Regions from separate parts of the Paenibacillus sp. RC21 genome, predicted to be linked through region 1. Evidence: predicted binding sites of a transcription regulator. Region 1 holds the regulator's gene; each other region holds the start of a gene.
What was found. Region 1 encodes Rex, which represses fermentation and respiration genes when NADH is low (regulators of the CRP and FNR family bind a similar motif). Its sites were predicted from a motif close to TTGTGAAATATTTCACAA; they were not measured.

Region 1 (7,998 bases):
CGGGCTGCCATTTTTAAGGGCCGGGGACATTATTTGTGTCTGCGTAAGTTTGAACATAAAATAAACAGAAGAGACTTCGCAACGCCGAAGGAAGATTTAATTACAGCGGCCCAGATGATCGTCTGGCTGACATTGACGGAAACCGGTGATGATGAAGAACTGAATCTGAGCAATCGTGGCGGAGATTTTTGGGAAACGGTGGCCAGTGATTCGGAGTCCTGTCTTGGGCGTTCTTGTCCATGGTTCCGCAAATGCTTTTATCATCGTGCGCGCCACGAGGCGGGAATAGCCGATGTGGTCATTACGAATCATTCGAAGCTGTTCACGGACGTAAAAGCGAGTCATCAGCTGTTGCCGAGCTATGAGCATCTGGTGATTGATGAAGCGCATCATCTGGAGGAAGTCGCTGGTAAGCACCTGGGAATGCATATGAAATATTTCACACTCGTGCATACGCTGACCCGGTTGTTCAAGGACAGCAAGAACGGACAATTGCCTTCGCTGCGTCAGCAGTTGGCAAAGTCGGGGCATGAGAAATCGACGGATTGGGCTTCTACCATCGACCAGATATATCCACTCGTGCTGGAGGTCAAGGAGACTTGGGATCTGCTGAGCGACAAGCTGTTTGGTATGCTGCCGGAGCGAAGTGATGCGACACCGGGCGAAACAGGGCAGTTTTCTTCCCGTCTCAAGCCGTCGGCCAAGCCTGCCAAGTGGGATCAGGCTGCTGCGCTGGAAAATCAGGTTTATGTAACGTTGAGCGAAATTTTGCGCAAGGGCGACAAGCTGATGCTCGACGTGAAAGAAGAACATGACGATTATGCGGCTGACAGCCTCATTACAGATATTACGGGGCTGCTTAAGGATTTGGCAGGCATTAGGGAAAGCTTGCGCTTTTTCATGCGGATGGATGATGAGACGACCGTATATTGGCTCGAAGCGAGCGGGCAATTCCGCAGCAAGTCGCTACAATTTTATGCGGTGCCCGTCGATGTGAGCCGCCAGCTGAAAGAAATGTTTTTTGACAAAAAAAGGAGCATTATTCTGACGTCTGCTACCTTGTCGGTGGATAAGTCGTTTCAGTACATGACCGATCAGCTCGGCTTGCAGGAGGCCGCAGATCAAGGGCGGCTGATGACTACGCAGCTCCCTTCACCCTTTAACTACAGGGATCAGGTGTTGCTAGTCATTCCAAGGGATTTTCCGAGCGTGAAGGGCAGTGTAGGAGATGAGCATTTTGTAGATATGCTCGTCAGCTCGCTAGGTTCGACTGCCCAAGCGACGCGGGGGAGAATGCTCGTTCTCTTTACCTCCTATCGCATGCTCCGGCAGGTGTATGAGCCGCTTAAGGAGGCGTTAGCATCCAGCGACATCACCGTGCTGGGGCAGGGCGTGGACAGTGGGAGCCGCAGCAAGCTGACCCGACGTTTTCAGGAAGCCAAAGCTTCTGTGTTGCTGGGAACCAGCAGCTTTTGGGAAGGCGTCGATATTCCGGGCAAGGCGCTGACGTGTCTGGCTATCGTCCGCTTGCCGTTCCAACCGCCCAATCACCCGCTGCTGGAGGCTAAAAGTGAGCTGCTCCAGCAGCAGAAGAAAAATCCTTTTATGAAGCTGTCTGTTCCACAGGCTGTCATTCGCTTCAAACAGGGATTTGGACGTCTAGTACGTACCGCGAGCGACCACGGGGTTGTTATCGTTTACGATACGCGTGTGATTGAATCCTATTACGGGAAGCACTTTTTGTACTCGTTACCGGGACCAAAAATGGAGCATATGCCGACGGAGCAAATGGTGCCCCGTATCGCCGAGTGGCTCCAATCCGCCCCGGAGACAGAGGCATAACGGACGGACATCTTAACATGTCCGTTACAATTAGGGGGAGCATGTATGAAATCAGATAAAATTTCAGAGGCTGTCGTACGGAGGTTACCCGTATATTTACGTTATCTGAATGCACTGCACAAACGGGAGGTGGCTACGGTCTCTTCCCAGGAGTTAGGACAAAGACTGGATTTGAATCCGGCTCAAATTCGTAAGGATCTCGCGTATTTTGGAGATTTTGGCCGTAAGGGTATCGGCTATGATGTTACTTATCTTATCGAGAAAATACGCCATATCCTGAAAATCGACCAGCAAATTAACGTGGTATTGGTCGGAGCAGGTAATCTGGGGCAAGCCCTTTCGAATTATAATGCTTATTTAAAAGACAATATGAAAATTGTAGCAGTATTTGATGCTGTGCCAGATAAGGTCGGAACCAGGATCAATACGCTGGTCGTACAGCCAATGGATGAACTGGAAGCGACCGTGAAGGAACAAAACATTCGGATCGGGATTATTACCGTACCGGATTTTGAAGCGCAGAACGTGGCTGACAGGCTCATAAATAGCGGGATTGGAGCGATTTTGAACTTTGCGCCGACCACTCTCAAGGCACCAGCAAATATTCGAATACATGCCACAGATTTTACAACAGATTTGTTAAGCCTCGCTTATTATTTGGAAGACGGAAAGGAAGATATGCAACATGACGGTGAATAAATGGATGATTAAAAACGGCTCTTTTGCCGTGAACAGATCGGAAGCGGGGGTAATCCACGGCTATATGATCGTGGAGGACAGCCGCATTGCCTATATTGGCGAGACTTTGCCAGCGGGTGAGGAAGAGACGGAAGCGATTGATGGTAACGGGCTGCTGTTTTTACCTGGCCTGATTAATACACATGGTCATGCGGCGATGTCCCTGCTGCGCGGGTATGGGGACGATCTGGCTCTTCAAGTATGGCTTCAGGAAAAAATGTGGCCGATGGAAGCCAAGTTTACGTCTACGGATGTGTACTGGGGTACGTCCTTGTCCGTGCTGGAAATGCTGAAAGGCGGTACAACCACCTTTTTGGACATGTATGATCATATGGACGAGGTGGCTCGTGTAGCTGAAGAGTCCGGCATCCGTGCCAGTCTGATGCGTGGAGCGATTGGATTATGTTCGGAGGAAGAGCAGCGGATCAAGCTGGCTGAGGCTGTGAATTTTGCGCGTAATTGGCATGGAAAAGCAGACGGTCGCATTACGACTATGATGTCTCCACATGCGCCGTATACGTGTCCGCCTGCGTTTATCGAAAAATTCGTGCAGGCTGCGCATGATCTGGACTTACCGTTGCATACGCATATGTCCGAAACCATTGCCGAAGTAGAGCAAAACGTACGCGACTACGGCTTGCGCCCGGTTGCGCATTTGGATAAGCTCGGCTTTTTCTCCCGTCCATCGCTTGTTGCCCATGCTGTTCATTTGAATGACGAAGAAATAGCTTTGCTGGCTGAACGTGGTGTAGCGGTTTCGCATAATCCGGGTAGCAACTTGAAGCTGGCGAGCGGTGTGGCAAGAGTGCCTGATCTGCTCCGTGCAGGCGTTACCGTCTCTCTCGGAACAGACGGTCCCGCCAGTAACAATAACCTGGATATGTTTGAGGAAATGCGTCTGGCTGCACTCATTCACAAGGGAGTATCTGGGGACCCAACCGCAGTTCCTGCGGGTGAGGCGTTGCGTCTGGCAACGGAGTACGGAGCGAAGTCGATTGGCTTGAATGAGGTAGGGGCGCTGGCAGCAGGCAACAAGGCTGACTTTATCGCGCTCGATCTCAATCAGGCTCATTTCTTGCCGCATACGGATCTCATTTCTCATGCCGTATACTCTGCAAGCGCCAAAGACGTGGCCCATGTATGGGTTGACGGTCGTCAGGTTGTGAAAAACGGTGAGTGCCTGACTATGGATGAGGAACGTATCAAGCATGAGGCACAAGCCGCCTTTGAAGGGCTGCTGTCGCGCTAATTCAGGTGTCACATCCCCTTAGAGAGGAAGCACAGGTTTGAAAAATAAGAAAAAATGGATAGTGGTCGCCATTCTGGCCGTCATACTGGTCCTGGTCAGCATTTTCTGGTATTATTCCTATGTTACTCAAGATCAGGTGACTGAGAGAAATGCCGCTATCGTAAAGGCCAAGCAATCGGGTGGTCTGGTTACCACGACTCAGACGTGGAAGTCGGTGTGGGATCAGGTATACTGGGTGGTACAAGGGAAAAATGCTCAGAATGAAAATATTATGGTGTGGGTCCCTTTTCAAAAGGTGGAGGGTCAACCTAATGTGCCTGTGGCAGATAATAGTGGTGTTCATACCGAGCTACTTAAAAACGGAGTCGACGAGCAAAAAATGACAGCCATGATCCAGCAGCAGCTTCCGGGTATAGATATTGTAAGGCTTGAGCCGAGTGTGTTTAACGGTCAATATGTGTGGCAGTTGTTTTACGATGACGGCAGTCATCATTACTATACCTTTTATCGCTTCTCGGATGGGGGATCGATGGGGGTAAAGTATACTTTGCCTAATAATTGAGCTGGGTGAAGAGTGGCTGATGGTGGTGTGAGAGCGCTGCGTGGTCCATTTGAGCTTACGATCGCTGTTGCCGACGGATTTTTTTCGATTAGATTCTTATGGGGAAAATCCGTCGGCAAGCATATGCTTCCGAACCGAGCTTTCTTTCAGAAAGCTTTCAGGCGAACGCTTCGCTTCTTCAGATTCAAATGGCCCACTCCGCTGGCTGATCGCGATGGAGTTACTCCAAACACCACTCTTTCTATGGGAGTTGGGGGGTAGGGGGCACGGACGCCGCTGCGCTTGTCTCCGTTTTGGGTTTTACACCAAACTAATTCTGTACGAACTGGAAAATCGTTTTTACTAAAAAAGATATGTGAAATTAGAAGACATTGTCTTATAAAAGAATGTGTAGTTTTGAATCATTGAAGACTAAAAAGACGTAAAGCGATATTTCTCGCATTTGCGTCTTTTAGTTTTTTTGTTTGGGTAAGTGTTTATTATAGTATCACTTGAATTTCCCTTAAACAGGTTAAACATGAAGTCTATTACATATATCATAATATTTTTTTCCTTAAAATGGTTTAATTATAGGTGCAGACTAACGTAACCCATAATTTTGTGGCTATGTTATCATGACTACTTATACAAAAAGGAGATTCATGAACATGGGTAAAGTGAATGGGAAAGTTGCATTAGTAACGGGTGGAGGTCAAGGGATTGGACGGGCTATTGCTTTACGCCTCAGTCAAGATGGCTTCGCAGTGGCAATCGTGGATTTGAATGAAGAAACGGCCCAAAGTGTTGCTGGTGAGATTACAAAGGCAGGAGGGCGCTCGCTTGCGCTTAAAGTCGATGTTTCCAACCGGGATCAGGTTTTTGCGGCTGTAAAGGAAGCATCTGAAAAACTCGGTGGCTTTGATGTCATTGTAAATAACGCGGGGATTGCTCCCGCCAAGCTATTGGAGGATGTCACGCTGGCTGATTTTGACAAGCTGTTCCACATCAATGTGACCAGTGTATTATGGGGCATTCAGGCAGCAGCCGCCAAGTTCAAGGAACTGGGTCATGGTGGTAAAATCATCAATGCCTCTTCTCAGGCAGGCCATGTCGGTAATGCCAACCTGGGTATTTACTCCGCCACCAAATTTGCAGTTCGTGCCCTAACACAAACCGCCGCTCAGGAATATGCCCAATACGGTATTACAGCTAACGCCTACTGCCCCGGCATTGTACAAACGCCAATGTGGAGTGGCATTGATAAAGAAATTACGGCATCCAAAGGTGAAGCTACTGGCGATGCGACCAAGGAATTCGGCAGTAAAATTGCCCTGGGCCGTCTTTCTACACCGGAAGACGTATCTGCCTTCGTATCCTTCCTGGCAGGCCCTGATTCCGATTACATGACAGGACAATCCCCACTGATCGACGGTGGCATGATGTTCCTTTAAAAGATTTAAAGGTTGTATTATGACGCAATTATGAATCCTTTTTAGATATAGTGTAAGGTTGCAATATGAGAGCTAAAATGCTGTATGAGAATCTTTTCTTACACATAAAAAGAAGTAGACATCACAACAAAAAAAAGACGTAAATACGATAAAATTCGTATTTACGTCTTTTTAACTCACTCCGCGAAGCTTGGCTGAAAGCCAGCAAAGCATCTTTATCTACCCAACTTCTCTCCTAAGGCAAATTCATCTTTATGGCTGTGCAGTAGCGGAGTGGAGGATTTGAATCTGGAGAAGCGATAGCGTTCGCCTTTGCCGCCGGATTTTCCCCATAAAAATCTAATCGAAAAAAATCCGGCGGCAACAGCGATCGTAAGATCAAATCCTCCACATAGCGCCTCCCCTCCCCACCACCATAACCAATGATTTTGCCCAACCGCAACTCCCCCACACATTGCCTTCGATATTAGATATACGTTATGATATAATATAATTTATAAGTGATAGACAAAAATGATAGAAAAAGACTTGCTGATCACTGTAGATCATGCAGTCTGGTTTATGTGTTGACATTCGTCCCGTTTCTTCTGTGTTTTACATTTTGAGAGGAGGATGTTATTTGAAATTACGTGCAGTTCCTATCGTTGTTGCGGCGGTTCTGGCAGCATCGCTGTTGTTTGGAGGATGGTTTATTTACCGTCAGTTTACAATGCAGAGTCCTCTGGAAAAACTGGTTTCCCAATATCCCGGCGTCACAAGCGCTCAAATAGATATTAAACCGGATCAGGTTGTTTTGAATCTGGATCTCAAACCGCAGGCAGATGTCGCCGGATTGGTCAATGTAGTTAAGCAAAAAGGACAGTCCATCATTGGCAGCCGTACAGTTAAGCTGGAAATTGCGGATCATTCCAATCCAGCGTTGAACCAGTGGTGGTCTGAGGCCATGTTTCCGGTAGCGGAAGCGATGGAAAATAAAAAATACACCCAAATTTCATCTACCGTCGAGCAGATGAAAAAGAAAAAAACCGGTATCGAGGCCGATACCGATATGGATTCAAACAACGTCTATATCCGACTCAGCGAAGGCAAAGCGACCAAGTTTATCGTTTTGCCACGTCAATCTCAGCAAATGGGGGTATGGCCTAATGCCTAGATGGATCAAGGAAGCACTAATCGGCATTGTGCCGGTGACCATTATATTTCTCATTTTTATCGGGGTGAATATTATCCCTTTTCTTATCGCAGGTTTGATGCTCAGCGGCTTGTTAATGCTCATGCATGCACGTGGAGGTTTGGCTGTAGGGGCCGGGCAAGAACGTAAACGTAAAAAGAATGGCCCGGACAAGCTGACTTTTGAGGAAATCGGCGGGCAAGAAAGCGCCAAGCAGGAGCTGCGTGAAGCGCTGGATTTTTTGAATCGGCATGATGAAATTTCCAAGTTTGGCATTCGTCCATTAAAAGGTGTTTTGCTTACAGGCCCTCCGGGAACCGGGAAAACACTGATGGCGAAGGCAGCTGCGCACTATACCAATTCTATATTTGTTGCCGCTTCAGGCAGTGAGTTTGTTGAAATGTACGTAGGTGTTGGTGCAGGCCGTGTCCGCGAGCTGTTTCGGGAGGCCCGCACTCGTGCAGCCAAGGAAAAGAAGGAAAATGCTATTATTTTTATTGACGAGATCGACGTGATTGGCGGCAAGCGTGAGGGTGGACAGCAACGTGAATATGACCAAACCTTGAATCAGTTGCTGACTGAAATGGATGGCATCTATTCAGCAGATACTCCGCGCATTTTGATCATTGCGGCTACAAACCGTAAAGAAATGCTGGACAGCGCCTTAACGCGTCCGGGGCGTTTTGACCGTCATATTCAAGTGGACTTGCCTGATAAGAAGGGCCGTCTTCATATTCTTAAAATCCATGCCAAAAACAAACCGATTCAGGAAGAGGCGAATCTGGACAAAATTGCTGAGGAATCCTACGGGTTTTCCGGTGCACAGCTGGAAAGTGTCATGAACGAAGCGGCAATCTATGCGATGAGACAGGAACAGGAAACGATTGCGCAAAAGCATCTGTCGATGGCGATTGACAAGGTGATGATGGGTGAGAAAACGGATCGTGAATCAACGTTGGAAGAGAAAAAACGTGTAGCGATTCATGAACTGGGACATGCTATTATG
Region 2 (7,998 bases), 160 kb from region 1:
GCTGTCCGCTAACCGAATCGGTGGATTGAACAGTGGATACTGCTTCTGCTCCTACAGGGGCTACTGCAGCCACCTGGGCTACCGCAAGCGCGGTGAGCATGGTCCATTTCTTGAAATTCATTCTCTGTCTCCTTCTATTACCAAATTATTATCATCCCCGTAAAAAGTCATACTATTAGACGCGGCTGTTGCCCAAAAGTTGCTGGGAATTTTTCTGAACATGAAAAAAAGGGAACTTTCTCCTGTGGCTGCAAGAAATACTACAACAAAAAAACGCCGCCCCATCTGACCTGATGGGGCGGCGGCTTCATAAACAGAAAGTATTTTAACGGTCATTCAACATTATGACGGACGGACGGCGACATTTATCCCTGCAGTCTCCAGACGGCCCTCTTCAATGAGACGGTAAGCCCGTTGGACCTCTTCATCTGTAGGGGAAGGAACCCCTTCCAGCGGATACGCCTTGCCGAGCATTTCCCACTTGTATACACCCATTTGATGGTAGGGTAAAATTTCGAACTTTTCGACTCCGTTCAACGTTCCGATAAACCGTCCCAAATTCAGCAGATCCTGCTCATCATCATGAATACCCGGTACAAACACGTGTCTAATCCACATCTTGCGCCCTTGTTCAGACAACCAGCGTGCCGTACTCAGCATACGGTCATTGGACTTGCCTGTAAGCTTAATATGCTTGTCGTTGTCAATATGCTTAATATCCAGCAACACCAAGTCTGTTACGTCCAGCAGTTCATGGATACGGCCTGCATCATTAAAACCGTTACTGTCCAGCGTCGTGTGCAAATTCCAGCGTTGCTTCACTTCTTTGAACAGCTCTGCTACAAAATGAGCTTGCAGTGTCGGTTCTCCACCGGATACGGTCAATCCGCCTCCCGAAGAACGGTAGTAGGCTAAATATGGCTCAATTTCAGCCAATACCTCTTTCAGTGTCATTGGATTGCCTTCATTTAAAGCCCAGGTGTCCGGGTTGTGGCAATATTGACATTTTAACAAGCATCCTTGCATAAAAAGCACGAAGCGGATGCCAGGACCATCTACGGTCCCGAAGGTTTCCAATGAGTGTATGTGACCTTTCAGCATGTTGCATCTTCCTTCCCGCATCCGCTATGCGTGCGTCGTTGTAATATGTGATACGTAAAGCTTTGTTACATTGTACCGTGGAAAGTACGATTAATGACATCCAGCTGTTGTTCACGAGTCAGCTTGATAAAGTTAACGGCATAGCCTGATACGCGAATCGTAAGCTGTGGATAGTTTTCTGGGTGATCCATCGCATCCAGCAATTGTTCACGAGCAAACACGTTAACGTTCAGATGATGCGCATGGCTTCCAAAGTAGCCGTCCATCATGGAAACGAGATTCGTTTTGCGTGTTTCTTCTTCTTTACCCAGTGCTTTAGGCACGATAGAGAAGGTATTCGAGATACCATCCAGACTGTGCTCGTAAGGCAACTTAGCTACGGAGCTAAGGGAAGCCAAAGCACCTTTTTTGTCGCGTCCGTGCATTGGGTTCGCACCTGGTGCAAACGGTTCGCCAGCTTTACGTCCATCCGGTGTTGTACCTGTTTTCTTACCGTACACCACGTTGGAAGTAATGGTCAATACAGATTGAGTAGGAATCGCATTCCGGTAAGCTTTGTGCTTGCGGATCATGCCCATGAAGGACTCTACCAGTTCTACTGCGATGTTATCTACACGATCATCGTTATTACCGTAGCAAGGGTATTCCCCTTCAATTTCAAAGTCAATGGCGATGCCTTTTTCGTTACGGATCGGTTTCACCTTCGCATGTTTAATGGCGCTCAGGGAATCGGCTGCAACGGACAGACCAGCAATACCACAAGCCATCGTACGGACAATATCACGGTCATGCAACGCCATTTCAATCCGTTCGTAGCTGTACTTGTCATGCATGTAGTGAATAACGTTCAAAGTGTTCATGTACAGTTTTGCCAACCATTCCATCATTGGCTTGAAGCGGCTCAGCACTTCCTCGTAATCCAACACTTCACCTGTAATTGCAGGATATTCAGGGCCCACTTGAGCACCTGATTTTTCATCCACACCACCGTTGATGGCATACAACAAAGCTTTAGCCAAGTTGGCACGGGCACCAAAGAATTGCATTTGTTTACCGATTTTCATTGCCGATACACAACAAGCGATACCATAATCATCGCCATAAATCGGACGCATCAGATCATCATTTTCATACTGAATGGAGCTAGTTTCAATAGAAACTTTGGCACAATATTTTTTGAAACCTTCAGGCAATTTTTCTGACCACAGTACAGTCAGGTTTGGCTCCGGTGCAGGTCCCAAATTGTATAGAGTGTGCAAGAAACGGAAGCTGTTTTTAGTAACCCGAGTTTCTCCAGTAATGGACATACCGCCAATGGATTCAGTTACCCATGTTGGGTCTCCGCTGAACAGTTCATTATAATCAGGTGTGCGCAGGAATTTAACAATACGCAGTTTCATAACAAAATGATCGACCAATTCTTGTGCTTGCTCTTCTGTCATTGCGCCTTCTTCCATATCCCGTTGAGTATAAATATCAAGGAAGGAAGATACACGTCCCAAGGACATTGCTGCACCATTTTGTTCTTTGATCGCTGCAAGATAGCCAAAATACACCCATTGGAAAGCTTCTTTTGCGTTGTTAGCAGGCTTTGAGATGTCGAAACCATGCTCAGCAGCCATTTGTTTCAGCTCGTTCAAAGCGCGAATTTGCTCGGAAATTTCTTCACGCAGACGAATTACGTCTTCTTCCATGGAATCCACTTCAAGGCTTTTCAGTTGAGCCTTTTTGTCTTTAATCAGGAAGTCTGCGCCGTACAGTGCTACACGACGGTAGTCACCGATAATGCGACCACGACCATATGCATCTGGCAAACCAGTGATAATACCCGCTTTACGAGCTGCTCTCATATCATCGGTATAAGCGTCGAATACACCCTGATTATGCGTTTTGCGAATATGAGTGAAGATATCAACAATGCTTTGCGGTACTTCAAAGCCATAGGCTTTGCAAGCGTCGATCATCATCCGGATTCCACCAAACGGCTGCAAAGAGCGTTTGAATGGAGCGTCTGTTTGTACACCGACAACTTGTTCTTTATCCCGGTCTAGATAGCCCGGCTTATGTGAAATAATGGTGGATGGCGTATTCACGTCTACATCAAGCACGCCACCGTTTGCCAACTCTTTTTTGGTAAGATCGGATACAATATCCCACAGTGCAGTTGTGTTGGCAGTAGGACCAACTAGAAATTCCTCGTTACCGACATAAGGTAAGATATTGGTTTCAATAAAATCGTTGACGTTGACTTCTTTAGTCCATTTACCTTTTTTGAAACCTCTCCAGCCAGATTGTTGCTCTTGTAATTCTCTCTCAATCACCGACATGTAAATCCCTCCAAATTGTTTGGTCTTCCGGACTTGTGATTTTTTTCACATTAAAATAGTGTCTCGAGCCCGGCCTTTTCACCGATGCCTTACGCTCAGTGTCGGGACCTTTCTTACACCCTTATTGTAGAATAATGATAGAGTGTAGTATGTGACAAAAATCACAATACAGGTGACATTTATCACTTTATTTTCTTTAGCTTCACGCCCGTACTTTTATCCTTGCCGTTCACCCCCCTTCCCAAACCAACAGGCCCTCTATATAGAGAGCCTGCGTTGGTATTAACGGGAAAATGCTTAGTCACAAGCCTCTTCGTACCTATATATTATTGGTCAAAACGTCCGTAGAAGGCATTGCGGTATACATCAGCCAATTCGGTAACCAGCGGCAGCTTCGGATTCGCAGTTGTACATTGATCCTCAAAAGCGCGGTCAGCCAGATAATCTACACGCGATTCAAAATCCTTCGCATCGAAGCCGATTTGCTGGAACGATTCCTCGATACCGAGTGTTTTGTTCAACTTGCGGATCGCTTCGATCAGACTGTTAACCCCTTCTTCCGTTGTACGGGCAGGCAGTCCCAGTATGCGTGCAATTTCTGCATAACGCTCATCCGCAACAAAGTGCGAATATTTAGGGAACGAAGCAAACTTCGTTGGTTTTTTCGCATTATAACGAATGACGTGTGGTAACAAAATGGCATTCGTGCGACCGTGCGCTGTATGGTATTGTCCGCCCCATTTGTGCGCAAGACTGTGGTTAATACCCAGGAATGCATTGGCAAACGCCATCCCTGCCAGTGTGGAAGCATTATGCATTTTTTCACGAGCCAGCTTGTCGCCAGTCAGAGCCGATTGCTCCAGGTATTGGAATACCAGTTGAATGGCTTTAATCGCCAGACCGTCTGTGTAGTCACTAGCCATTACGGACACGTAGGCCTCGATAGCATGCGTCAGTACGTCCATACCTGTATCCGCTACAGCTGTTTTAGGCAGCGAGTATACAAACTCAGGGTCAATAATTGCCACATCAGGAGTCAGCTCATAGTCAGCCAGCGGATACTTCGTGTTGCCCTGATTTTTGTCTGTAATAACTGCGAACGACGTAACTTCCGAACCTGTACCCGAGGTTGTAGGAATGGCTACAAATTGTGCCTTCTGACCAAGACGCGGGTATTTGTAGATCCGTTTGCGGATATCCATGAATTTTTGTTTCAAGTTGTTGAAATCAGTATCTGGGTATTCATAGAACATCCACATGCCTTTAGCCGCATCCATCGGCGAACCGCCGCCCAATGCAATAATGCAATCCGGTTGGAAACGTCTCATCATTTCAGTACCACGTTCTACCGTAACTGTCGATGGATCTGGCTCTACTTCAGAGAACACTTCGATAGCTACTGGCGTTTGGCGTTGGTGTAAATAATGAATGACACGATCCACATATCCGAGTTTCACCATCATAGGGTCTGTGATAATGGCTACACGTGTGATATCAGGCATTTTAGCAAGATACTGAGTCGAATTTTTTTCGAAATAAATTTTGGAAGGTACTTTGAACCATTGCATATTCACCGTTCGTTTCGCCACCCTTTTCACATTAATCAAGTTGACTGCCGATACGTTCGACGAAGTCGAGTTACGTCCGTACGAACCACAACCCAGTGTCAGCGATGGAAGGTTGGTGTTGTAGAGGTCACCGATCGCACCATGTGTGGAAGGCGAATTTACAATGATACGGCCTGTTTGCAAACGGTTTGCGAACCGAGCGATAACGTCCTCATCGTTCGAATGAATAGCGGACGAGTGGCCCATGCCCCCGAATTCCACGACTTCAGCAGCGCGTTGAATACCTTGTTCCGCATTTTTCACTTTATAGCAAGCCAATACAGGACTCAATTTTTCCGCAGACAATGGGAATTTTGTTCCTACCCCTTCAATCTCAGCGACCAAAATTTTAGTTCCTGCTGGTACTGTGATACCACTCATTTCAGCAATTTTTACAGCAGACTGCCCGACAATAGCTGGGTTCACTGCACATTTCTCGACATTCATAGCTCCTTGAGTGAGCTTAGCTGCTTCTTCTTTATTTACAAAATAGCAGCCGTTAGCGATCATCAATTTTTTCACTTGTTCGAAGATTGGCTCTTCGATAATAACCGCTTGCTCGGAAGCACAAATCATACCGTTGTCAAAAGATTTGGAGAGGATGAGATCGTTCACAGCCTGCTTGATGTCTGCTGTTTTTTCAATAAAGCAAGGCACGTTACCTGGGCCTACACCCAGAGCAGGTTTACCGCAGCTATATGCCGCCTTAACCATGCCTGATCCACCAGTTGCCAGAATCAGCGCCACATCCGGGTGATTCATGAGTGAATTTGTCTTATCCATCGATGGAGCTTCAATCCATTGAATACAATCTGCCGGAGCACCATGTTTGACGGCTGCTTCAAGCAAAACGCGAGCTGCTTCCGCACTACACGATTGAGCGGATGGATGGAAACCAAAGATGATCGGGTTACGTGTTTTAATAGCAATCAACGCTTTGAACATTGTAGTTGAAGTCGGATTAGTCACTGGAGTGATCCCCATAATGATGCCGACGGGCTCTGCTATTTTTTGAAAACTGTCAAAGTCATTATCTTCAATGACACCAACGGTTTTTTCATTTTTGATGCTATGATAGACATATTCTGTTGCAAACATGTTTTTAATGATTTTGTCCTCATACACACCGCGTCCTGTTTCTTCAACAGCCAGCTTCGCCAGATGCATGTGCTTATCCATCCCTGCGATTGCCATAGCTTGTACGATTTCGTCAATCTGCTCCTGATTCATACTCATAAAAGCCTTCTGTGCCCGGTTCCCCCGGTCAATCAGTGTTTGAATATACTGCTCAGCGCTTTGCTCTTTTTGGATAACCTCGTTTTTAACAGCCATTTCCCTCATCCTCCTGTTATCTCGTGTACTATCTCTTGTTCACGCACTGATCGTAACACAGCTTTTCAAGATATATTGTGATTTTTTTCACAATCTATTTAAAATTTTATTTTATGAAGTGAATTAAATCACAAAGTTTGGAATTCTGCCACTTTTACCCCCTCTTCTTGCCCCAAAAACGCATAGCACAGGTATATAATGAATTTGAATTGATCAAGTTGCAGATAAAAAAACAAAGGAAACAAAGGGGAAATGGACGATGAGAAACCCTGCAAACGTAATGGAAGCCCGCGGCAACACCTGTTGCTTCTCGGAGACCAGCTTCAACCGGCTGCAAGTGATGATGAAAGATCGGGTCATGCCAGAAAGCTCACATCTGTTCTGGGAAGGAGATACAGCGGATAAGCTGTTTTATATCAAGCGCGGACGCGTGAAAGTAACGAAAACAACGGATGAGGGTAAGGAACTTATACTATATATGTACCAAAGCGGCGATCTGATTGGTCAAGCTGATCCATTTTTCGGTACCAAGCACTCCTTTTCTGCCGAAGTTCTGGAGGACAGTGATATCGGTGTTGTCGATCATACGGATTTGGAGCTGCTTATTTGCCAGCACTGTGATTTTGCCATTGACTTTATGAAATGGATGGGGTCCCACCACCGTATTACTCAGACCAAATTTCGTGATCTGATGATGTACGGCAAGCCCGGTGCTCTATGCTCCACGCTAATCCGCCTGTGTAACACCTATGGTGAGCCTCATGGGGAACATATCCTTATTCATAAAAAAATCACTCATACCGACCTCTCCAATATGATCGGTGCCACCCGCGAAAGTGTAAACCGGATGCTGAGTGATTTGCGTAAAAAAAATGCAGTCGAATATGATAATGGCATGATCGTCGTAAAGGATTTGGAAATGCTGCAAGGTGTATGTCATTGTGAGCTGTGCCCGCGTGAGATTTGCCGGATCTAAATTATTGTTTTATTTTATGTAAAAGAGAGTGTTCTGTAAACTGTATGGCTTACAGAACACTCTCTTAATTTTACACTCCCACTCCACCTAAATGGCGGGCAGCAGCGGAGCAATCCATTTGAATCTGAAGAAGCGAAGCGTTCGCCTTTGCAGCGGGATTCTCACCTCTAAATGTTTTATAAAACCCAAAAGAATCCCGCTGCAACAGCGATCGTAAGATCAAATGGATCGCGAAGCGCCTAACATCCCACTAACACCCTTCTCCACATTTTTAGAACTGGAAGCACAGATAACTTAAATTCCCCATCTCATAGCTCCTGTGGATGACCTTGGCCTTATTCGCCGGATCTCCACTCCCCATGGCAATAAGCAACGGTACAAAATGTTCAGCTCTCGGTACCGCTTGACGAGCATATGGGGCTTCGCTTTCATAGCGATCCAAAGCCTCCACATCTCCACTCTGTACATTTTCAATAATCCAGTCATCAAAATCAAGTGCCCAAGGCTCTGTTTTCGTTTCTCCCCATTTGACGATGCGCAGATTATGAACAGTTACACCACTGCCAATGACCAAAATATTCTGCTCACCCAACCCCCGCAGCACTTCACCGATAGCATATTGTGCTTTAGGCGATAGAAACGGATTCACGGAAAT
Region 3 (7,998 bases), on a different contig from region 1:
ATTTGAGCAGGTATTATCATTTACAGGCACCAGCAACGGCTGGAAAACACAATATCTCGATCTGCGAGCATTTGCAGGTCAGAAGGTATACCTTCTGTTCAACTTTACAAGTGATAATACGGTTGTAAAAGATGGCTGGTATATCGACGATCTGTCGATTCAGGAGCCGGATACCGTTGCACCTGCCGCGCCAAGTAATCTGACTGCCGAAGCGGATACAGTCGGCAACGTCTCGCTGGCTTGGAATGCTTCATCCGATGAAGACGTGAAGCAGTATAAGGTGTATCGCTCCACCCAATCGGGCAAAAATTATACTTCGTTGGGTACAACCTCTGGACTGACCTTCACCGATACAATCACGGTCAGCGGCTCGACCTATCATTATGCAGTGGCGGCCGAGGATTACAGTGGTAACGAGGGAGCCAAGTCGAATGAGGCTTCACTGAGAGTAGAAGTGCCGGATACGCTGTATAGCGATTCGTTTGATGGCAACTCGGATAACGGCTGGACTCATTCTGGTACCAAGGATGAATGGGAACGTGGCATCCCCACAGAAGTGGGACCAGAAAGTGCAGTATCCAGACCAAACGTATGGGCAACCGATCTCGATAGTAACTATGAGAGCGGAGCTGACTTTTCGCTGGTTTCTCCAAAAATTAATTTGAATGGTGTGCGGAACGCAACACTTACCTTCAACCACTGGTTTGAAATTGAGTCCGGCTATGACTTCGGTTATGTAGAAGTGTCCAAAAATAGTGGCGACACCTGGACCGAGCTGGGCAAATTCTCTCATAACACTAATGGGAAAAAATGGACTCCAGTTTACTACAATCTGGATAGCTATACCGGCAATGAGATTCAAATTCGCTTCCGCTTGAAATCGGATAACAGTGTGAACAAAAACGGTTGGTACATTGACGATTTCCGTGTACTGGGCATTCCAGCTTCGACAGTGACCAAGGATGTAGTACCTGAGTCGAATATCAAACTGGAAAAAGCGGAAGAACAATTCCCACTGTACAAAATTACAAGCACCGAAAAGAGTGAATTCCAGGAAAAAGTGAAGCCGACGGAAACAACGGTGGACAGTGGACGTGTCGGTCTCGAAAGTCTTCCTGCCAGCGCCACAGTTACCGTACTGGAAACCGGACGTTCGGTGAAAACCGATCCGACCACAGGTAAATACAGCTTCATTCACGTAGCAGGCGATTATACGCTGAAGGCTGAAGCCTATGGCTATGAGCCTCAAACGAAGCAGGTCACGATTGAGAATAATAAAGTAATCAGAGCGAACTTTAGTCTCCAAGCGGTACCTCATGGTACGATTCACGGAGTCATTACCGATAAGCAATCCGGTGAACCGATCCGAAAAGCGAAAGTGCTTGTGCTGGAGGATGCACGCATTGCTCCGGTAGAAACCAATGAGGCTGGAGAATTTACGCTGGATGTGCTGGAAGGGACATATACATTATCCATTGCAGCAGAAAATTATTACAGCGACAGTGTCACGGTCACAGCACCTCCGAACGGCAGTGTGGAAGCGAATGTCGCATTGAAGCCATTTATCGGCTTCCAGGGGGGCATCGCTTACGATGACGGTACCGGAGAAAATGCCAGAGCCTTTAACGCGGCAGGCAACTCCTGGGCAGTCAGAATGACACCTGAATCAGAGGTGGCTCAAGTGACAGGAGCGTCGCTTCTGTTCTGGAATTCAACCTTCCCGAATCCGGGAGGAACGGCGTTCAAATACTCCGTATATGATGCATCTGGTGCGGCAGGCGCACCGGGACGTCTGCTGGCTGGTCCATTTGATGGCACAGCCGTTCGGGATGAAACACAGTGGACGACCGTACAATTCCCTGAACCCGTAACGGTTCAAGGCGACTTCTATATCGTCTATACGCAGCCAAGCGCAGGCACGCAAGCTCCGGGTCTTGCTACAGACGAGAGTGGACCCAATGCGCTTCGTAGCTGGCAAGGTGTAAGCGGCGCATGGAGCCAATCACCGGAGGATGAGGGCAATTACATGATCCGGGCGATCGTCAGATATCCGGTTAATGCGCCAACGATTACAACACCGACCAAGGCAACGTATACGAAGGAAGAGACAATCACCGTTACAGGTACTTCCCCGGCAGACGGAGCGGATATCCAGCTTTTTAACGGTAATGAACTGGCTGGTACAACCAAGGTGAAGGATCGCCAGTTCAGTCTGGCAGTCGATCTTCAGCCGGGTGCCAATCCACTGAGTGTTCAGGCGGCGGTATACGGCAAAGCAACAGATCGTTCCGAGCCTGTGGTCGTCATACTTGACCAGACTAAACCGGGTCTGATCTTGACTTCGCCAGATGAAGGAGCCCGTACAAATGCGGGTGTCGTCAGTGTAACAGGTACGGTGTATGATGAGTTCCTCACCAACTTGACGATTAACGGGGAGCCAACCGAATTTGGAAGCGACGGCAGCTTTAACAAGCGGTTGCTCATCAATGAAGGGGAAAATCAAATTACGGTAACGGCCAAGGATCTTGCCGAGAACGTAACTACGGTTACCCGTTCGGTGTATGTCGATACAGCCTTGCCGAAGCTGGAAAATATCAGTCCTGCTGAGGATGTGCGTATCACTCCAGGGCAACCGGTGCAGGTATCCTTCGACAGTACGTCCGGATTGGAGGCATCCTTCCGTGTGGAATTGCCTTTCAATCTGACCACCTTGGCCCGAAACGAAATTCCATTAAACGAAACTTCGTCAGGTCATTATGAAGGAACTTACTTCACTTCCTCTTCTCTGAGCCTGGAAGGCGGAGTCATCGTGATCCGGGTAAGGGATGCAGCAGGAAATGAAGTGGAGACGGAAGCACCCGGAAGATTGTATGTAACGAAGGGTGGAGGGCAGGACCCTGATCCGAATCCACCGACCTCTAACGAGAAACCAGTTGCAATCATTCAGGCGAATGATTCAGCCAAGAAGAACAAGAACGTTCAGTTTAACGGAAAAGCCTCACGTGATGTAGACGGTGAAATCGTCAGCTATAGCTGGAACTTCGGCGATGGCGATACAGCGTCCGGCTCCAAGGTAAAGCATAAATTTACCACAGCCGGAACGTATACCGTGGAGCTGACGGTGACAGATAATAATGGTGCAAGCGGAAAAGCTGCGCATACCATCACGATCCGTTAATAAGGTACACGGAATGTTTCTTTTAAAATAACAACAGAAGACCCACAGCAAGCCACCATTTTCGGAGGTCTGCTGTGGGTCTTTTTGAATTGTGGAACAGGTCTGGAAGCGATAGAATGAATAGAAACATATAAAGTGAATCTATTCACAATACTATTTTTTAGACAGGAGAGAATCATATGATTCATTTGCAAAAAGAAAGCGGGCGTATCCGCCTTGTGCTGGATGCCTATTTTATGGGAGAGGACATGGTCGTACTTATTTCCGGCGGCGATCAGCCGCATCTGGGAACGATTACAGCAGGCGCCAGACTGGAGCCGATCCAAACCGTTCAATTGCAAGCCCACAAGGAATTTTATATTACCGAAGAAATTGCCGTTCGTTTGCGAAAAGAGTTTGCGGGTAACTTTGCAATTTGCTGCGGGGCGCATATGGACCATGTAACGAAGGACGAAATCCGAATGTTGACGGAAATGGCTATACAATTGGGTAAAGAGCTGATCGATCAACTCAAGCAAAAACGTCTGTAACGACTGTAGCGACCTTTTTAAGAAAACTCCTGAATGAGCAGATTTCGGTATGGATATTTACTGTAAGGATACTTAAAAAGCAAAGCAAAGCCATGATCCTCGATTTGTACGGATTTCAGTGCAGTGGATGGAATCAAGCTGCGGATCATCAGAGTAACCGCACGCTGGTCTTTCTGGTTGATGGCTTTGGCTAAAGCAGAAGCAAAGCATCGATTGCGTGCCAATTCGAGATACAGCGGAAAAACGGCTCTGGCGATGGCGCGGTGAACCCTCGGCTCAAATGTAAACTGCACCGTACCGGGTGGAATCGTCGTTCCGTTCGTATAATACAGCATTGGTGGCTGGGCCAAGAAGGAGATAAAATAGCCGATGCCATTCGTGCCCAGTCCTTGCTTGGCAGCAAATGGCGCTACCGAGCAGAGAAGGGCCTTCATCCGATCCAAATTGCCATGCACTACAGCACGTGACCATTGAACGGCGAAAGAACGACGGGTGGCAATAGCTTTGTAAAATGGCAGCATGGCGGCGGATATTTTCCTGAGCATGTCAGCATTTAAGCGTTTGTGAGGCGAACACCTTCTGCGGGATGTTGCACGATATACCATAGCTCCGACCTCCTAGGCAGGATGCTCTCAGGGAGCGCATTTTATCAGTAATAGGTAAAATACTGTATGCCCGATCACTACGAAAAGTGATTATGTATCCATATTTTGTTGCTAATAATTAACTGTTTTTAAAATTTATTGGTCGAATTTCTGATCATAGAATTTTTCTTCAATTTCTAGTGATGTCTCTATCGCTTTCTTGTTTAATAAATGTGAATAAGTATCTAATGTTATAGTTACACTTGTATGACCCCATATCTCAGAAACTACCTTTGGATGTATCCCGATGGATAACATTAGTGAAGCTGCTGTGTATTCAATTCCCAAAGATTATTTTCAGAGCATACTAACAACAATGGCACTGGTATTTTGATACCAGTGCCATTGTTCAGGCATTTATTCACTTTTTTTCGTAAACTCTGATATTTACCCTAGATAAGCTTTTCATTCAACCACAATATGATTATTATCCACAATCACTTTGTTGTTACTTTTACTTTATAAGGATAAGTTTCACCATCCTCTTCAATATTAAAATGTTTAATTTCATCTGGAGTTGCGGATACAACCAAATAAACAGATTTTTCATCTCCTTGCAAATTCAATGAATTTTTCCCTTTGTTCCACATTGTAGAATATCGGGTATCCCCCGAATGCGTTACGGTAACAATGCTAGCTCTCCAATCAGCGCCTTTTGCTGTGCTTGTTCCTTGGAAATCAATGGTAACGGAAGCTTTGCTCAAATCAACATCTAAAGGAACAATGTTGTAGCCTGTCTGTTGTGGAGCCTTGTTTTCAGGGACGGTCATCCAGCCGCCTTTACCACTTTTCAGTGTTGTATATATCTTTTCATAATTGCCGTTAGTTCTCAAAAGTTCATCTAAATGTTTCAAATAATATTGTTGGCTCTTGAAGTCCATAGTTACCAATCTTCTTGCCATTCCACCCAGTAATTCTTTAGTAGAAACTCCAGTTACCTTTTCCATAGATTCAAAGTAGGTCGTATCTTTTCCGCCGTAAGACAATAAATCCAACATTGCTCGATGGCCAAGTCCGTTGATGTGATCTGGATTTTCATTAATATACAGGAGAATAGGCCATGCATCGTACCAATTCTTTACATGTGGAAAATGTGATTCCGAATTCAGTATAAAGGGGGCAAAAAAGTCAGAGTCTGGACCATATACCGTTCCACCATAACTGTAGTAATCGCTACCCAAATATTCATTACGCAAGAAGTTAGCTACCGCTTCATACCACTCATAAGGGACCTCTCCTCCATTATGATAGGTAAATACATGGCCTAATTCATGAGGAACTACCCAGCTTGGTGGGTCTACACGCATCGCAGCCGGCATCATGACCATGTAAGCAAATGCATCGTTGTCTACTGACATATAAGCCCAATCTTCGTCAATCTTTTTCAGTCCAGTGCTCGCAATGTAAATGTTCGTTTTATATTTTCCAGTTAAATTTGGAGAAGTTCCGATATCCCCCAATCCAAATTTATCCATGTAAAATGAACGGATACTTTCGAGGTTGGCCAAGTTGCCTTGAACAAAATCCCTATTTACTGTTCCAGTTGTATCTCTGTTTCCCCAAATAATTTGAAAATGCTCGGAGGTAGCACGATTTACAGAAGAATCAGATAAAGAATAAAAAGCATCTCTTGCCTTGTATTCGTTTGTATTCTTCGTACTTTCTGTAGTGATAACGCTTTCATAACCTTCAGCTTTTGCCGTTTTGGCAGTGCCTAGTAAATCAGCTACTGCCCCATAGCTTGTTACATTCAATAATAATAAAACCATTAACAAGCAGCATACTAGCTTTTTCATAATTAACACTCCTTTACATTAATGTAGTATATTGATTTCTTTTATATAATAACGCAAATTCCTCGATGCTGAAATGAAAATATTTTAATGTTTTATATTATTTTCCAATAATAAAAGAACAGCCTGCGAAATCAAATTGATTTAGCTGAGAATATTACTTAGTACCTTGATAAAATCAAATTTAAGGATAAGAGGTTTTGATTTTTTTGCTGCTGGATTCGAGTTGGCGAATGGACAGATATAGAAAAAGAAGATTACTATTATCGTTGCGTATACTCATATAGACCTGATGTTATAATTATAAGGACAGTGGCTCTTGTCTATTTTCTAGATCATTGTGCTAATTTGGGTCCTCTACGTGAGACTGCTGAAGGTTTGGGTGCCGATCGTCAACATTATTGTTGAATTGTACCAAAAGAAAAAGAAATAGACCGCTGCCCTACTTTGGTAAGGTAACAGTCCATTTCATGATACAACCTATTGGCGACCGCTCTTCAAAGCGGCTGTTGCCAAAGAGTGAGGATATTAGTGCATCTAAGCTTCTTTAGCTCTTGACTACATTTTATATAAAGGCCAATGATCTCGACAATTAAGTACAGACGTATTGCGGTAAAATGTATTGTGAACTTTAATCAGAATTGCATATGGCTTTAAAAGATAACCATCATTTTTTGAAATAAGTACTGTCCTGATTTGTAAGATTGTGGTACCCTAGAACGTATATATTGTTATTTTACATATTGGAGCTGAATCAGACAAATGAGTAATTTATACAAAGACCCCCAATCGTCCGATCCTTTTCAGGAGACGAATGGTTATAACGCCCCATTTAATCCGCCCCCACAGCTTCCGCCTACAAACAGTAAAGCTGTTGCTTCGATGGTGCTCGGTATTCTAGCTGTCGTCATTCCCTATCTGGGGTTCATTATCGGCATCATCGGTATCATTTTGTCCAGTCTTTCCCTGAAGGAAATTAACCGTCATGGCGAACAAGGCAGGGGTATGGCTATTGCCGGATTGGTATGCAGCATTATCGGAACACTGATCTATGCATTGATCATCATTTTCATAGTCGTTGTTTTTGTTTTAGCAGCCTCAAGTGGCGACAATCCGTTTTCCGACATTTAATGAAATCAGTGAGCTCATACACTTGTACTCTTCACGATGGGGATTCCAGATGCTATGATGAATGGAGTCCAATCAAGGAGAGTGAAAGTCATATGGCACGTACTCAAACACAAAAAGCGCTAAGCAAGGCGAAGCACGCCGGAAACTACTGCTCTGCACAGAGCCGCAAAACAAATGGTCATTATGGCGAGATATCGCAGCATGTGCGAATGAAGCCAACCAAGCAGGAACAATTACAAAGAATCAAGCACAAGAAGCGAATCGTTCAGAGCGACGCTTCTTTTTTTGTCTTCCGTGTTATTATTTTATTCCAAGTTGTTAAAAAAGGACTTGATAATAATTATCATTCTTGCTAAAATATAAAAAGAAAAAGGAACCCGGCTAGGGGCTCCTTTAGGGTAAACCAATGCTTTACAGAAATAACCAACCTTATTTTGCTTCAAAGGTTTTGCAGTCCGTTTCTTCGGACTTGTGAGTGTCTGTAGGTCTGTTGCTTACGATATAAATGGAGCTTGCGCTACATTTATTTTCTTGAGCCCAGTGTGTACATGAGTTCACTTCACACATAACGTCTTTTGCCATGTTGTTCATCTCCTTATGAGTTGGATGTAATAGGCTAAGCAAATAAATACGGTCAGGCAAGGTAGGACTTGTCCAACTGTGATTACCCTCTTATTGGAAAGAGGGATTTTGCTATGCCTACTTGTACAATATCAAATGAA

Region 2: the regulator Rex is predicted to act here: its motif matches at 3,462-3,479, upstream of pflB (formate C-acetyltransferase).
Region 3: the regulator Rex is predicted to act here: its motif matches at 3,312-3,329, upstream of lpdD (prenylated flavin chaperone LpdD).

The regions. Positions count from the first base shown of each region.
Region 1 is NZ_JBIYCS010000002.1:205,212-213,209, reverse strand. Features, by position in the region: gene dinG (ATP-dependent DNA helicase DinG) at 1-1,842, shown strand, start outside; gene ABIA61_RS06075 (redox-sensing transcriptional repressor Rex) at 1,888-2,541, shown strand; gene ABIA61_RS06070 (amidohydrolase) at 2,528-3,829, shown strand; gene ABIA61_RS06065 (cell wall elongation regulator TseB-like domain-containing protein) at 3,867-4,391, shown strand; gene ABIA61_RS06060 ((S)-acetoin forming diacetyl reductase) at 5,039-5,821, shown strand; gene ABIA61_RS06055 (hypothetical protein) at 6,037-6,276, opposite strand; gene ABIA61_RS06050 (hypothetical protein) at 6,441-6,974, shown strand; gene ABIA61_RS06045 (AAA family ATPase) at 6,967-7,998, shown strand, end outside.
Region 2 is NZ_JBIYCS010000002.1:369,735-377,732, forward strand. Features, by position in the region: gene ABIA61_RS06940 (copper amine oxidase N-terminal domain-containing protein) at 1-121, opposite strand, end outside; gene ABIA61_RS06945 (hypothetical protein) at 118-336, opposite strand; gene pflA (pyruvate formate-lyase-activating protein) at 343-1,101, opposite strand; gene pflB (formate C-acetyltransferase) at 1,167-3,428, opposite strand; gene adhE (bifunctional acetaldehyde-CoA/alcohol dehydrogenase) at 3,755-6,367, opposite strand; gene ABIA61_RS06965 (Crp/Fnr family transcriptional regulator) at 6,627-7,343, shown strand; gene ABIA61_RS06970 (DODA-type extradiol aromatic ring-opening family dioxygenase) at 7,615-7,998, opposite strand, start outside.
Region 3 is NZ_JBIYCS010000009.1:71,066-79,063, reverse strand. Features, by position in the region: gene ABIA61_RS22670 (S8 family serine peptidase) at 1-3,178, shown strand, start outside; gene lpdD (prenylated flavin chaperone LpdD) at 3,358-3,708, shown strand; gene ABIA61_RS22660 (hypothetical protein) at 3,726-4,313, opposite strand; gene ABIA61_RS22655 (DUF6055 domain-containing protein) at 4,790-6,148, opposite strand; gene ABIA61_RS22650 (DUF4190 domain-containing protein) at 6,908-7,276, shown strand; gene ABIA61_RS22645 (hypothetical protein) at 7,369-7,632, shown strand; gene ABIA61_RS22640 (DUF1540 domain-containing protein) at 7,706-7,858, opposite strand.